Regions from separate parts of the Vibrio sp. J502 genome, predicted to be linked through region 3. Evidence: predicted binding sites of a transcription regulator. Region 3 holds the regulator's gene; each other region holds the start of a gene.
The links. Region 3 encodes PurR, which represses purine synthesis genes. Its sites were predicted from a motif close to TNANGNAAACGTTTNCNTNA; they were not measured.
Positions count from the first base shown of each region.

Region 1: folD (bifunctional methylenetetrahydrofolate dehydrogenase/methenyltetrahydrofolate cyclohydrolase FolD) is a predicted target of PurR. The motif match lies at 1,923-1,942, and genes of this name have one in related genera.
Region 2: pckA (phosphoenolpyruvate carboxykinase (ATP)) is a predicted target of PurR. The motif match lies at 978-997, and genes of this name have one in related genera.
Region 4: purT (formate-dependent phosphoribosylglycinamide formyltransferase) is a predicted target of PurR. The motif match lies at 1,772-1,791, and genes of this name have one in related genera.

Region 1 covers NZ_CP104554.1:1,608,423-1,611,589, reverse strand. The annotation lists gene N5E84_RS07480 (Ig-like domain-containing protein) at 1-889, shown strand, start outside; gene folD (bifunctional methylenetetrahydrofolate dehydrogenase/methenyltetrahydrofolate cyclohydrolase FolD) at 995-1,855, opposite strand; tRNA gene N5E84_RS07470 (tRNA-Arg) at 2,057-2,133, shown strand; gene N5E84_RS07465 (M23 family metallopeptidase) at 2,367-3,167, shown strand, end outside.
Region 2 covers NZ_CP104554.1:2,612,039-2,615,205, forward strand. The annotation lists gene hslO (Hsp33 family molecular chaperone HslO) at 1-834, shown strand, start outside; gene pckA (phosphoenolpyruvate carboxykinase (ATP)) at 1,172-2,800, shown strand; gene N5E84_RS12090 (AsmA family protein) at 2,908-3,167, shown strand, end outside.
Region 3 covers NZ_CP104554.1:1,459,918-1,463,084, reverse strand. The annotation lists gene N5E84_RS06835 (TVP38/TMEM64 family protein) at 1-177, opposite strand, end outside; gene N5E84_RS06830 (TfoX/Sxy family DNA transformation protein) at 326-913, opposite strand; cyclic di-GMP riboswitch class I at 1,028-1,113, opposite strand; gene purR (HTH-type transcriptional repressor PurR) at 1,275-2,282, opposite strand; gene torD (molecular chaperone TorD) at 2,552-3,167, opposite strand, start outside.
Region 4 covers NZ_CP104554.1:941,697-944,863, forward strand. The annotation lists gene N5E84_RS21255 (methyl-accepting chemotaxis protein) at 1-464, shown strand, start outside; gene purT (formate-dependent phosphoribosylglycinamide formyltransferase) at 529-1,704, opposite strand; gene N5E84_RS04570 (EAL domain-containing protein) at 1,993-3,167, shown strand, end outside.

The DNA of each region.
Region 1 (3,167 bases), 150 kb from region 3:
CGATATTGCATTTGCCGATAATGACCGCAACAGTAATGGAACCGTGCATTTCAATCTTTTCGCAGGCGATGCGCATAGTAGCTGTCCCGCTTTAGATGCTACCCAGTTCAAGCAAGATATGGCGGCTTTGCAAGCCAAAGGCAAAGTTTTTGTTTTGTCACTTGGTGGCGCGGAAGGCAACATTACGCTCAATACTGACAGTGATGAAGCGCACTTTGTTGATAGTTTGACGGCGTTGATCAAAGAGTGGGGTTTTGATGGCTTGGATGTTGATTTAGAAAGTGGTTCTAACTTAATGCATGGCTCGCAAATTCAAGCGCGCTTGGGCCGGGCATTAAAGCAAATTGAAGCCAACATCGGCGGTGATATGTACCTGACCATGGCACCAGAACACCCTTATGTTCAAGGAGGAATGGTGGCTTATAGCGGCATTTGGGGTGCGTATATTCCTATCATCAATGAGGTTCGTGACACACTCGATCTACTTCATGTTCAGCTTTATAACAACGGTGGGTTACCAAACCCTTATCTACCGGGTGCAGCTCCTGAAGGTTCGGTGGATATGATGGTCGCTCAATCAAAAATGCTGTTAGAAGGGTTTGATTTGGCCGATGGTTCACGCTTTGAACCACTGCGTGACGATCAAGTTGCAATCGGTTTGCCTTCTGGCCCGAGCTCTGCCAACTCTGGGCAAGCGCCCACGCAAAACATTCTTGATGCGTTGGACTGCTTAACCAAGGGAACCTCTTGCGCGACGGTGAAACCGAGTTTCAACTACCCTAACTACGGTGGTGTGATGACATGGTCTATTAACTGGGACGAACACGACGGCTACAATTTCTCTAGGCCAATAGGCAACAAACTGACGCAAATGAATAATGCCCAATAAAGGCTAAGTTGGTTTATAACGCAAGAACCCCAGCGCAGTGCTGGGGTTCTTTTTGGCTCGCTGATCATAGCTATCAATAACTACTAGCAATAATCAATAACAAGATCAGTTATTGGGGTGAAATTGTTCGCACGCCAACAGGGTGTTTTCAATCAAACTGGCAACCGTCATTGGCCCGACACCACCCGGAACAGGGGTGATCAAGCTTGCTTTGGTGCGCGCTACATCGTACTCGACATCGCCAATCAGTTTGCCTGACTCCAAGCGGTTGATGCCCACATCAATCACCACGGCACCTTCTTTAATCCATGCACCGGGAATAAAATTGGGTTTACCAACGGCCACCACCAACAAATCAGCTTGGCGAACATGGTGCTCTAAATCTTTAGTGAAGCGATGGCATGTGGTTGTGGTGCAACCAGCCAGTAGCAGCTCTAACGTCATTGGTCGGCCGACAATATTGGATGCGCCCACAATCACTGCATGCTTACCACGCAGTTGAACGTTATAGCGCTCAAGCAAAGTGATGATCCCTTTGGGCGTGCAAGAGCGCAGTTTAGGAATGCGTTGGGCTAAACGGCCCACATTGTAAGGGTGAAAACCATCGACATCTTTTTCAGGAAAAATGCGTTCAAGCACATGGGTTGTGTCAATCCCAGCAGGTAAGGGCAGTTGCACTAAAATGCCGTCAATTTCAGGGTCGGCATTGAGCTTATCGATTAACGCCAGTAGCTCCTCTTCACCTGCAGTTGCTGGAAGATCATAGGATTTAGAAACAAAACCCACCTCTTCACAAGCACGACGTTTGCTGCCGACATACACTTGTGACGCAGGATCTTCTCCCACCAGTACCACCGCCAGCCCCGGAGCGCGAAGGCCCACTTGAGTGCGAGCTTTTACCCGCGCCGCTACTTCAGAGCGAACCGTCTGGGAGATGAGTGTCCCATCAATATTTTGAGCAGTCATGGCTTTCCTTACACATTGGTCGCAAATATTTTTGGGCGCATTGTCGCAGATATTTAAAGTAACATCCATAAGCAAACGTTTGCTTTGTTCTGTTTTTCGTCACATGGTTAGCGAATGGCAGTTTTTTAGGCATTTGAAACAGAATGTTAGAGAAAGCGATTGATTTACGGAGTTCAACTCGTATAATCCTGTCCCTGTAGCGCGCCCTTAGCTCAGCTGGATAGAGCACGTCCCTTCTAAGGATGTGGTCGTAGGTTCGAATCCTACAGGGCGCGCCATTTATTCAAGAAAGCCCCGATAACTCAAAAAGTTGTCGGGGTTTTTGTTTTTCATGTTCATCCGTTCGGTTTTTTACTCCGATGGTACTTTTGTGCAGAGTGTTGATAATTTCATCGCTTTCATCTTATTACATCTTGCTCCTACTGGCCTCGCAAAACGCACCTTCTTAGCTATCCCACGAATATTTTGTGCCACACTCTATGTGAAATTTAATTCATATGAAGGGTGCGTAATGAATCTAACCAAATCTTCTTTAGTGACATGGTTTATCTGTTTTAGCCCAATGGTGGTAAGCCATCAGTTGTATCCTGATGTCGATACTCCACGGCTTAACGAAGCGCAGCTTGCAGAGAGTCAACTGCCATTTTCTCTGATTAGCGATGATGAGTTTGTTTTTCGACCTCATCAACGTCCTTTCAATATTGAAGATTTTATTGGTACCCATCAGCCACATTGGCTTGAGCTTGTCGAGTCAGTTAGCCATTGGGCTGGGGCAACGGGGGTTGATCCTCGAGTGTTATTGACCACTTTAGCGTTATTAGAACAAGAGAGTGCTTCGGAGCAAAGCTTGGACGATAGACAGCGGCAGATCAAAGATATTGCGAATCAACTGTCTCAGCGTTTCTATCACTATCAAGAAAGTTCATCGGCTCTTCAATACAATGCTGCGACGTTAGCGGTCATGCAGCAATTGAATCGGGTGGATGATTGGGCATTATGGAAATCGCAATATGAGCTTTGGTTTGGTGCTTTCAGCGAACCACAAAACACACCAGCTCCTATGCGTATGGGAAACCTCATTGCTTCGCCTAGTGAGGGGTTTATGCAGTGGCCATGGCGCAAAGGGTATCAGTGGATACCTAACGGTACGCATGCGCACAGTGGTTCAGGCTTTCCGCTTTCTTCAATCGACGTTTCTTACGATTGGCCAGCTTGGGGCGCGCCAACTTACAGTGTAACGGCCGCGCATGATGGCTACGTGTCGGTGATGTCTCGGTGCCAACTGCGCGTGACGCATCCAAACGGTTGGGCG
Region 2 (3,167 bases), 1.2 Mb from region 3:
TCCGTACGTGGCGAGTTGGTACAATTAGACGACGCGTATCAACACATCCTTTCGAGCCAGGAATATCCAGCCCCAGTACAAAAACTTTTGGGCGAACTGCTCGTCGCAACGACCTTGCTAACCGCAACGCTGAAGTTTGAAGGCTCAATTACCATGCAATTGCAAGGCAATGGCCCAGTTTCCTTAGTCGTTATCAATGGTGATAATGAACAGAAAGTGCGTGGTGTCGCACGCTGGAAAGGCGATATTGCCGATGATGCCGACCTACACACTTTGATGGGTAAAGGTCATTTAGTTATCACTATCGAGCCCAAGAAAGGCGAGCGCTACCAAGGTGTGGTCGGTTTAGAGGGTGATAACTTAGTGGAAGTGCTGGAAGGTTACTTCATCCGCTCTGAACAGTTGAAAACACGCCTTTGGATACGCATTGGTACGCAAGATGGAAAAGCCTGTGCCGCTGGCATGTTACTGCAAACTATTCCAGATGGAACGGGTACGCCCGATGATTTTGAGCACTTAGAGCAGTTAACTAACACCGTAAAAAACGAAGAGCTGTTCACCTTAGAAGCCACTGATCTGTTGTATCGCCTGTATAACCAAGAGAAAGTTCAGTTGTTCACCCCACAACCCGTGGAATTCCATTGTGGTTGTTCACGTGAACGCAGTGGGGCGGCCATCATCACAATAGGCAAAGAGGAAATTTACGACATTTTATCGTCTGAAGGATCCGTTTCTTTACATTGTGATTACTGTGGCACCAACTACTCATTTGAAGAGGCTGAGATCGCAACACTCTACGCACAAGCCTCCTCAGGAAGCGACACAATTCATTAATTTGCATGAATTAACAAGCACGAAGAAAACGTATCAGAGCCAGCTTTATGCTGGCTTTTTTTGTGATCAAAACCCAGCAAAATCAAGCCTTAAACAAACAGAATGGCGTACTTATTTTTTTAAAAGTATTAATCTTATTGATCTAGCGCAAAGGTTTGCGTACGCGATAAAATAGTTGCGCCAATATGTGACGGGACACCTAAAACCACAGGAGTGTCATGGGCAATTTTTGAACTGTGTCCCTGTTTTATCCCCCACCCGTTGCTAGCATGGTGAGCAGATAACAATTACAAACATTATTACAAAATCCCTACAAAATCTCTTACAAGGAGCACCTATGACCGTTATGGAACATACAAAGGCTGCACAACTAGACCTGACCAAATACGGAATAACCAACGTAGTCGAAGTGGTTCGCAACCCAAGCTATGAACTGTTATTTGCCGAGGAAACTCGCCCAGACCTTGAAGGCTACGAAAAAGGCGTCGTCACTGAACTTGGCGCTGTTGCCGTTGATACTGGCATTTTTACAGGCCGCTCACCAAAAGATAAATTCATTGTCAAAGATGACACCACACGCGATACCCTATGGTGGACATCTGAACAAGCGAAGAACGATAACAAACCGATTAACCAAGAAGTATGGAATGATCTAAAAGCACTAGTGGGTCGTCAACTATCCGCTAAACGTCTATTCGTTCTTGACGGTTACTGTGGTGCCAACGCAGATACGCGCCTTTGCGTGCGCTTCATTACTGAAGTGGCGTGGCAAGCCCACTTCGTCAAAAACATGTTCATTCGCCCAACAGAAGAAGAGCTAGCTAACTTCGAACCTGATTTTGTGGTCATGAATGGTGCCAAATGCACCAATGACAAATGGCAAGAGCAAGGCCTGAACTCAGAAAACTTCACTGTGTTTAACTTAACGGAAAAAATGCAGTTGATCGGCGGTACTTGGTACGGCGGTGAAATGAAGAAAGGGATGTTCGCAATGATGAACTACTTCCTTCCACTGCAAGGTATTGCTTCAATGCACTGCTCAGCCAACATGGCTAAAGATGGCGATGTGGCGATTTTCTTTGGCCTATCTGGCACAGGAAAAACCACACTCTCTACCGATCCAAAACGCGCGTTAATCGGCGATGACGAGCACGGCTGGGATGATGATGGTGTCTTTAACTTTGAAGGCGGTTGCTACGCGAAAACCATCAAGCTCTCCAAAGAAGCCGAGCCTGACATCTACAACGCGATCCGCCGTGATGCGCTACTGGAAAACGTCACAGTACGTAGCGATGGTTCGATTGACTTTGATGATGGTTCTAAAACCGAGAATACTCGTGTTTCTTATCCTATCTACCACATCGAAAACATCGTTAAGCCTGTATCGAAAGGTGGTCACGCCAATAAAGTGATCTTCCTATCTGCGGATGCATTTGGTGTGCTTCCACCAGTCTCTAAATTGACTCCAGAACAAACCAAGTATCACTTCTTGTCTGGCTTTACGGCAAAACTAGCGGGTACTGAACGTGGCATCACCGAACCAACACCAACCTTCTCAGCCTGTTTTGGCGCAGCGTTTTTAACGCTCCACCCAACACAATATGCCGAAGTGCTGGTAAAACGTATGGAAGCAGCTGGTGCTGAAGCTTATCTAGTCAACACGGGTTGGAACGGCAGCGGTAAACGCATCTCGATTCAAGATACCCGCGCCATCATTGACGCTATCTTAGATGGTTCGATTGAGAAGGCAGCAACCAAGCATATTCCAATCTTCAATCTTGAAGTGCCAACCTCACTACCTGGTGTAAACCCAACCATTCTCGACCCACGCGATACTTACGTGGATCCTCTACAATGGACAAGCAAAGCCGAAGATCTCGCCTCGCGCTTTATCAATAACTTTGCCAAGTATACTGATAACGCAGAAGGTAAAGCATTAGTGGCCGCAGGCCCACAACTCGACTAAAACTGATAAGTCAGTAGCAAGCCCCTTTGATAAGGGGCTTTTTTTGTTGCTGCGTGAGGTAATTTGTTTCACTCTGTCGCAGGTAACGGTTTACGAGTAAGGACACCATGAACAAGGCTTTGGCATTGCTGATTGCGATCATCGCGCTATTTCTCACTTTCATGCTGGGTATGTTTGCACTGCTACATACCTCTTATGCTACTCCCGTTGCTCAAACTCTCGTTGAACGACTTTTGAAAGGAAACGTGACGTTTCAATCTCTTCAATACCAGTATCCTTTGCATTTTCAGTTCAACCAATTAACACTGCGGCAAAATAAGCAGTACATCCCGATAGAGCAAGCCGATATTTGGCTCAGCCCACAGCT
Region 3 (3,167 bases):
CACAATATAGAGTGAAAAATAGATCAAAGCAGCGCCGATCTCGTTTTGGCTAATGTATTCGTTTAATAGCATTTGCTGTGCTTTGGCATTATCTAACGTTAGATAGTGGCCAAAATTTACAATCAAAAAGACAATAAAGGCAAATAAAGCCAAGCCTAAGAGAAGTTTTTTATTCATGGTATTCCTCAAAACGACATATTTTACTAGATATAGTGAAGAAGACAGAGGAAGTCGAATTTATATTTCAAAACGGGATGAAAAAAACGCCCGCATGGTGATACGAGCGTATTTGATTATTTAATCGAGATATTTATTTACTCGGAGGTTAAAGGCTTTTAGCTAATTCATCGCGTCGAGATTGTGGGATAACCGACCAATGCTTGCCTTCAATCGCACCTTCAAGGGCCCATAGCAATTCAAGACTGATTGAAGAAGAATGGGTTTGCTGAATCGCTTTATAGGCTTCCAAAGCCCCCTTTGTATGCAAATCCGTTACAGATTCTATCCCTGCTTTCTTAAGCATACGTTCGGTGGCGAGTCGAAGGTTCGGGAGATCTTTTAGGCGTTCTGGCTTCGTTTGGGCTTGAACTTCTCGTTCTTGTTTGGCGATTTCGAGTGCGACAGCAGCATCTCGTAAAATAAGCGAAGGGTTTTCCCAACAATTGTCAGGTAATGCGAAGTATTTTGTGACGACAGGGAACCCACGTTTTTTATAGATATAGGGCTCATAGCCTTGCTCTTTAAAGCGAGAGGTTGATAGATCGTCTGCGCGAATATGAAGTTTATCGTTTACGACCAAAGCAAACATGGTGTCATCGACAAAAATGCCGAAGCCGCCAAACATTGAACGAGACTTAACGCGTCCAAGTTGTTCGAAGAGTCGCATTGAATCTTTAAGTACTGGTTTATCCATGCTGTAAATTCTCGGTGTATGGGAAAAACGCCACCAAAATCAGGTCCGAGAGATTAGCAAACTTATGCAGAAAGAGTGTCAGTAAGGGGTAAACTTAACGTTTGCATATTTGCCATCGGCAACCCCGCTACCTACCGAATAGTCGGTTTAGGCCGGAGGCTTTGCGTCCCATCTTTTCAAATGGTTTGCCCTGTGCGTGACTTCTAATAGTAAGAATATATAAATTTTTGGATGAGCATCACGTTTATTTATTATTTGCGTGATGCTCATTCCAAATTTACTATTATTTAATACGGCGTTCTGTCTCGAATATAGGAAAATCCCTAAAATTGACATTTGTCGCTTGCTTTAAATAATGACACTATTTCGTTATGTTTTTTACTGTGTTGCGTTCAACAATCTCGGGATGCATCTCAAACACACGACGTTCATGCTCTTTGTCTTTAATGCGTTCCAATAGGATTTCAAAGGCGTTTTTCCCTACTCGTCGTTTTGGCTGGTGAACCGTGGTTAACGGTGGCGAGAAATATTCAGCAAGTTCAATATTGTCATAACCAATAACAGACATGTCATCAGGAATACGGATGCCTTTTTGTTGCAAGCGACTCATTAAACCGAGAGCCATTGTATCGTTAAAGCAAAAAACAGCCGTTGGGCGCTTGTCCATGGCGGCGATCTTGTCGGCGGCGAGAACCGCCGTATCACATTCGAAATTACCTTCTAAAATCCAATCGTCATGCGCTTTAAGGCCTGCTTCGGCAAGCGCACGCTTAAACCCTTGAATTCGCTCTTGGCACGCCGCTTTTTCGAAGTGTCCACTTAAGCAAGCAATGTCAGTATGTCCATGATCAATAAGGTATTTGGTCGCGAGATATCCGCCTTCCTCTGAGTTATCAATAATTTTATCGGCTTGAGAACTTTCAGGGCCCCAGTCCATGATAACTTTCGGAATGTCTGAATGACGATCAAGCATCTCAAGCAGTTCTTGGGTGAGGTCCGAGCACATGACCAACATACCATCGACACGTTTTTCCGCTAGCATGCGGATGTAGTCGCGTTGCTTCTCGTAAATACCGCCGGTATTGCACAAAATAAGTGTGTAGCCTTGGCGGTAGCAGTAGCTTTCAACACCATCGATAACCTCAGAAAAAAATAAGTTTGTCGATTGGGTCACTAACATACCAATGGTACGGGTGGTGTTGCATTTTAAGCTGCGAGCGACTGCACTTGGTGCATAGTTAAGCTCTGATACCGCTTCCATCACTCGTTCTTGGGTTGCTTCAGCCACAAAGCGAGTTTTATTGATTACATGCGATACCGTGGTGGTTGATACGCCCGCTAAGCGTGCAACGTCTTTAATCGTAGCCATAAATTCTCTGTCCTGTCGATAACTGCTGAAAGTGATAGTCACGAAGAGCAATTCAGCGGTATTAGGCCTACCAGTGTCATATTGAAGCCTGAAAGTAGTAAAAACACAAAAACCGCCTCTAATCAGCGGTTGCATCTTAAATTCATTTTTTATCGTTTGCGGTCAAGATTCTAGTCCGCAAATGTCCATCAAGCAACGAAAAATCCACCGAATAAATCAGTCAACAGTCACAATTGACCGATTTAGTAATTGGTATTAACCAGGTTATCTCACTGGTTTGATAAATAGTCGCGGTCTAAGTGAAGAAACGCGACCAACAATTCGCTTGCGGCACCGTAAAAACCAAATTGATCAATCTGTTGGCAGCGAAGATGGAATTGTGGGATCCAAGAGAGCAAATGTTGTTCAATAAAATCACACTGCTGTGTAAAGGCTTGTTCAAGGTGTGTCTCTTGTTCAAGCTCATTGGAGCGAATGATCAAGTTACCTAAGAAATCCAGTTCAATCGCAATGTGGTCGGCGGGTTCGTTGAGTGTATCGTTGACTGCAATGTGATGGGCTGCCATCAAATCCGACATTGCTCTGGCTGGTTCGTCATTGAGCAACCTTGATTTTCCAATGTAAATTGAGGCATAGGGTAGCGCGGACTCCTTATTGGATTTTAAAAAAAGATCACAGAAATCGGCTGCGAGCTCAAGCTGTGCGTCTTCTTTGTCTTGCAATCGGTTCAGTGCATCAACTAATTTATCAATGGCAGGTTTAAGTGTCGCGTTTTCTGCTAATCCTGAAAGAAATGTGCGAATAGCGGGCGTATAGTATTGCTCTAATTCATGCTCCGAAAGTTCTTTCACAAATAAGCTCGAAAGCCACCAATAAATCTCGGCA
Region 4 (3,167 bases), 520 kb from region 3:
CTCAACTTGGGACGGGAACGCTAGCCGAAGCCGCCTCCATTGCTAAAGAGATTGATAACGCGATCACTAAGGCGAATACATCGATGACGCAACTGGCCAACCAGTCGCAGCAAATCACCAAAATTGTAACCACCATTACAGGCATAGCAGAACAGACTAATTTGCTGGCGCTCAATGCCGCTATCGAGGCTGCGCGTGCCGGGGAGTATGGCCGGGGTTTTGCGGTGGTTGCTGATGAGGTGCGCTCATTGGCCTCCAATACCACCAAAGCGACCGATGAAATTGGTAATATTGTTAAGCTCAATAGCGAACTGACCAACAGCTCGACATCGATGATGGGGGCAATTCAAGGCCAAGTCACGGCATGTAACAGCAAACTGGAAGAGACGCAAAAGCTGATTGATGAAATGAGAAAAGCCGCGGACAGTGTGGTTGGCACGGTCAGTGAACTGATTAAAGAGTAAGGCTCTGCAGCGAGTATTGTTGGTGAAGAAAATGAAAGCGAGCCTAGTGGCTCGCTTTGCGTTTTTACAGAATCACTTGCACGCTTTTGGCACATTGAATTGCGTTGTGCAAAGCCTGTTTGAGTTCTTTATCTTTCGCCAGAGCAACCCCAAGTCGACGGCGTCCATCAATGTCTGGTTTACCAAACAGACGAAGTTGAGTGTGTGGGATAGACAGTGCTTCATTTATTCCATCAAATCTAAGGTTAGTGGAGGTGCCTTGACCTAAAATAACCGCAGATGCCGATGGCCCATATTGGGTAATACTGTTGATTGGCATACCCGTGAACGCGCGCACGTGTAACGCAAATTCAGACAGCTCTTGCGAAATGAGGGTGACCATTCCCGTATCATGTGGGCGAGGGGACACTTCATTGAAGATAACATTATCGCCTTTTACAAACAGTTCAACACCAAATAAGCCGTAACCACCGAGTGCATTAACCACTTGTTCTGCTACATATTCAGCGGCTTTAATTGCGTTAGCCGACATCACTTGTGGTTGCCATGATTCGCGATAATCCCCTTCCTCTTGTCGATGGCCAATGGGAGCGCAGAAATGGACACCATCCACTGCTCGAATCGTCAAGAGAGTAATTTCGTAGTCGAAATCGATAAAGCCTTCGACGATCACTCTCCCAGCTCCACTGCGGCCACCTTCTTGAGCGTATGCCCAAGCGCGGCTAATATCCTCTTGCGTCTTAATCACACTTTGGCCTTTACCTGATGAACTCATCACAGGCTTAACTACGCAAGGCATACCGACATGCTCAATCGCCAGTACAAAATCATTATAGTCATCAGCAAACTGATAAGGAGAGGTAGGTAAGGCAAGAGTTTCTGCGGCTAAACGGCGAATGCCTTCACGATTCATCGTCAATTGAGTGGCCGTTGCAGTGGGGACCACGTTTAAGCCTTGCGCTTCCAGTTCAACCAGCTTGTGAGTGGCAATTGCTTCAATTTCTGGCACCACGTAGTCTGGTTTTTCGAGTTCGATAATGGCTTGTAGCGCATCTCCATCGAGCATATCCAATACGTGGCTACGATGCGCCACCTGCATTGCTGGAGCGTTGGCGTAGCGATCACAGGCAATCACTTCTAAACCAAGGCGTTGGCATTCAATTGCCACCTCTTTGCCCAATTCTCCGGAACCAAGCAGTAAAACGCGGGTGGCATTTTCACGTGTAGCAGTACCAAACATAGTGAATCCTTACATTCAAGCAATAGGTAATAGCGAAAACAGCCAAAATCATACTAAAATTAAGAATAAAAGCAAACGTTTGCCTTTGTGATGAGAGATGAGTAATTTCCTGTTCGTACTGTCGATAAAGTGGTTTGTGTAATACGCAGTAAACGAACTCATATCTGTACAAAATTAAGGCTGAAATAGCAATTAATGTGCAGTAAACAGCATTCGAGAAACTGCGTTAAGAATATGAAGTAATTTCAGTCTAAAGTTTATGTGGGATTGACTAAGAAAAAGACACCTATGGCTATGAAAACTTTCTTACGTTTGCGTTTTATTACTCTACACACGAAAACTGCTCTGTTGTTTTCTGTCGGGTTGGTTGGGATCATTCTTAGCAGCTTATTTATTACTCGCCACTTTTTTTTATATAGTTTGAATGAGCTTGAATCAATTGAGATTCATCGAGATAGCAATCAAGCTCAGTCGGTCATTCAAGATCTTTTAGTACAGCAAGAAAAGCGTTCTTATGATTGGGCTTATTGGGATGAAACTTATCTGTTGCTGTTGAATGGCGACACTCAATTTGCTGAGCGCAACTTGTATCCTGATTCCCTCGATACTTTAGGTTTAGACGTTTTGGCTTTCATCACCGAATCCTCGCAATTGGTTGAATACTTATGTCGGGATATTGAACCTGGCACAAACTGTTCGTTAGTGGAACAGTTGATACGCTCACAAGGTGTGAGCGACCATTTAATTCAGATGCATCACACACTTGATGAGGATAAAACTAGCCGCTCTGGCCTCATCCGTGTGGAAAATAGTGTGTGGGTGGTGAGCCTAACTCCGGTGCGTAACAGTGAAGGTACGGCTGATGTTGTGGGGTGGATGCTATGGGGACAGCACTTAACCCGCCGTTTCCCTTCTCAGTATCAGAACCTACTAACCGCTAAAAATGACATTGTAGTTACCGATGCTCCTGTGATTTTACCTGTTAGTCATAATCAAGAAGGTATTGAAAGAGATCAAAATAATATCACGCATTACACCTTACTCAGTGATATGACAGGGCAACCTATTGGCTATCTAAAAACCTGTGCTCAGCGGCTTTACTATCAAAAAGGGAACGAAACTTTTTATTATTTGATTTTGACGATCATCATTGCGGCCGGCTTTGTCGCCGTGGCTACTTTTGCTCTGTTTCGCAGTAAGGTAGCCAAACGGTTTGAGAATTTTGAGCGTGGGATCAATCAGCTGATTGAAGAGAGTGCATTCTCTTCACAATCGAGTGATAAACAAGATGAGTTTGAACGAATTACCGAACTTGTCCGTTCGCTTGCTGCCTCATCCTCCTTGGCGGAAGATAGGCTTAAAGAGACGTTACAGAAATTTGATGCACTCTATCAAAGCCAAAATCTCGGAATGTTGCTGGTGGTTGATCGCTTCATTGTCGATGTGAACCAAGCCTTGTTGGA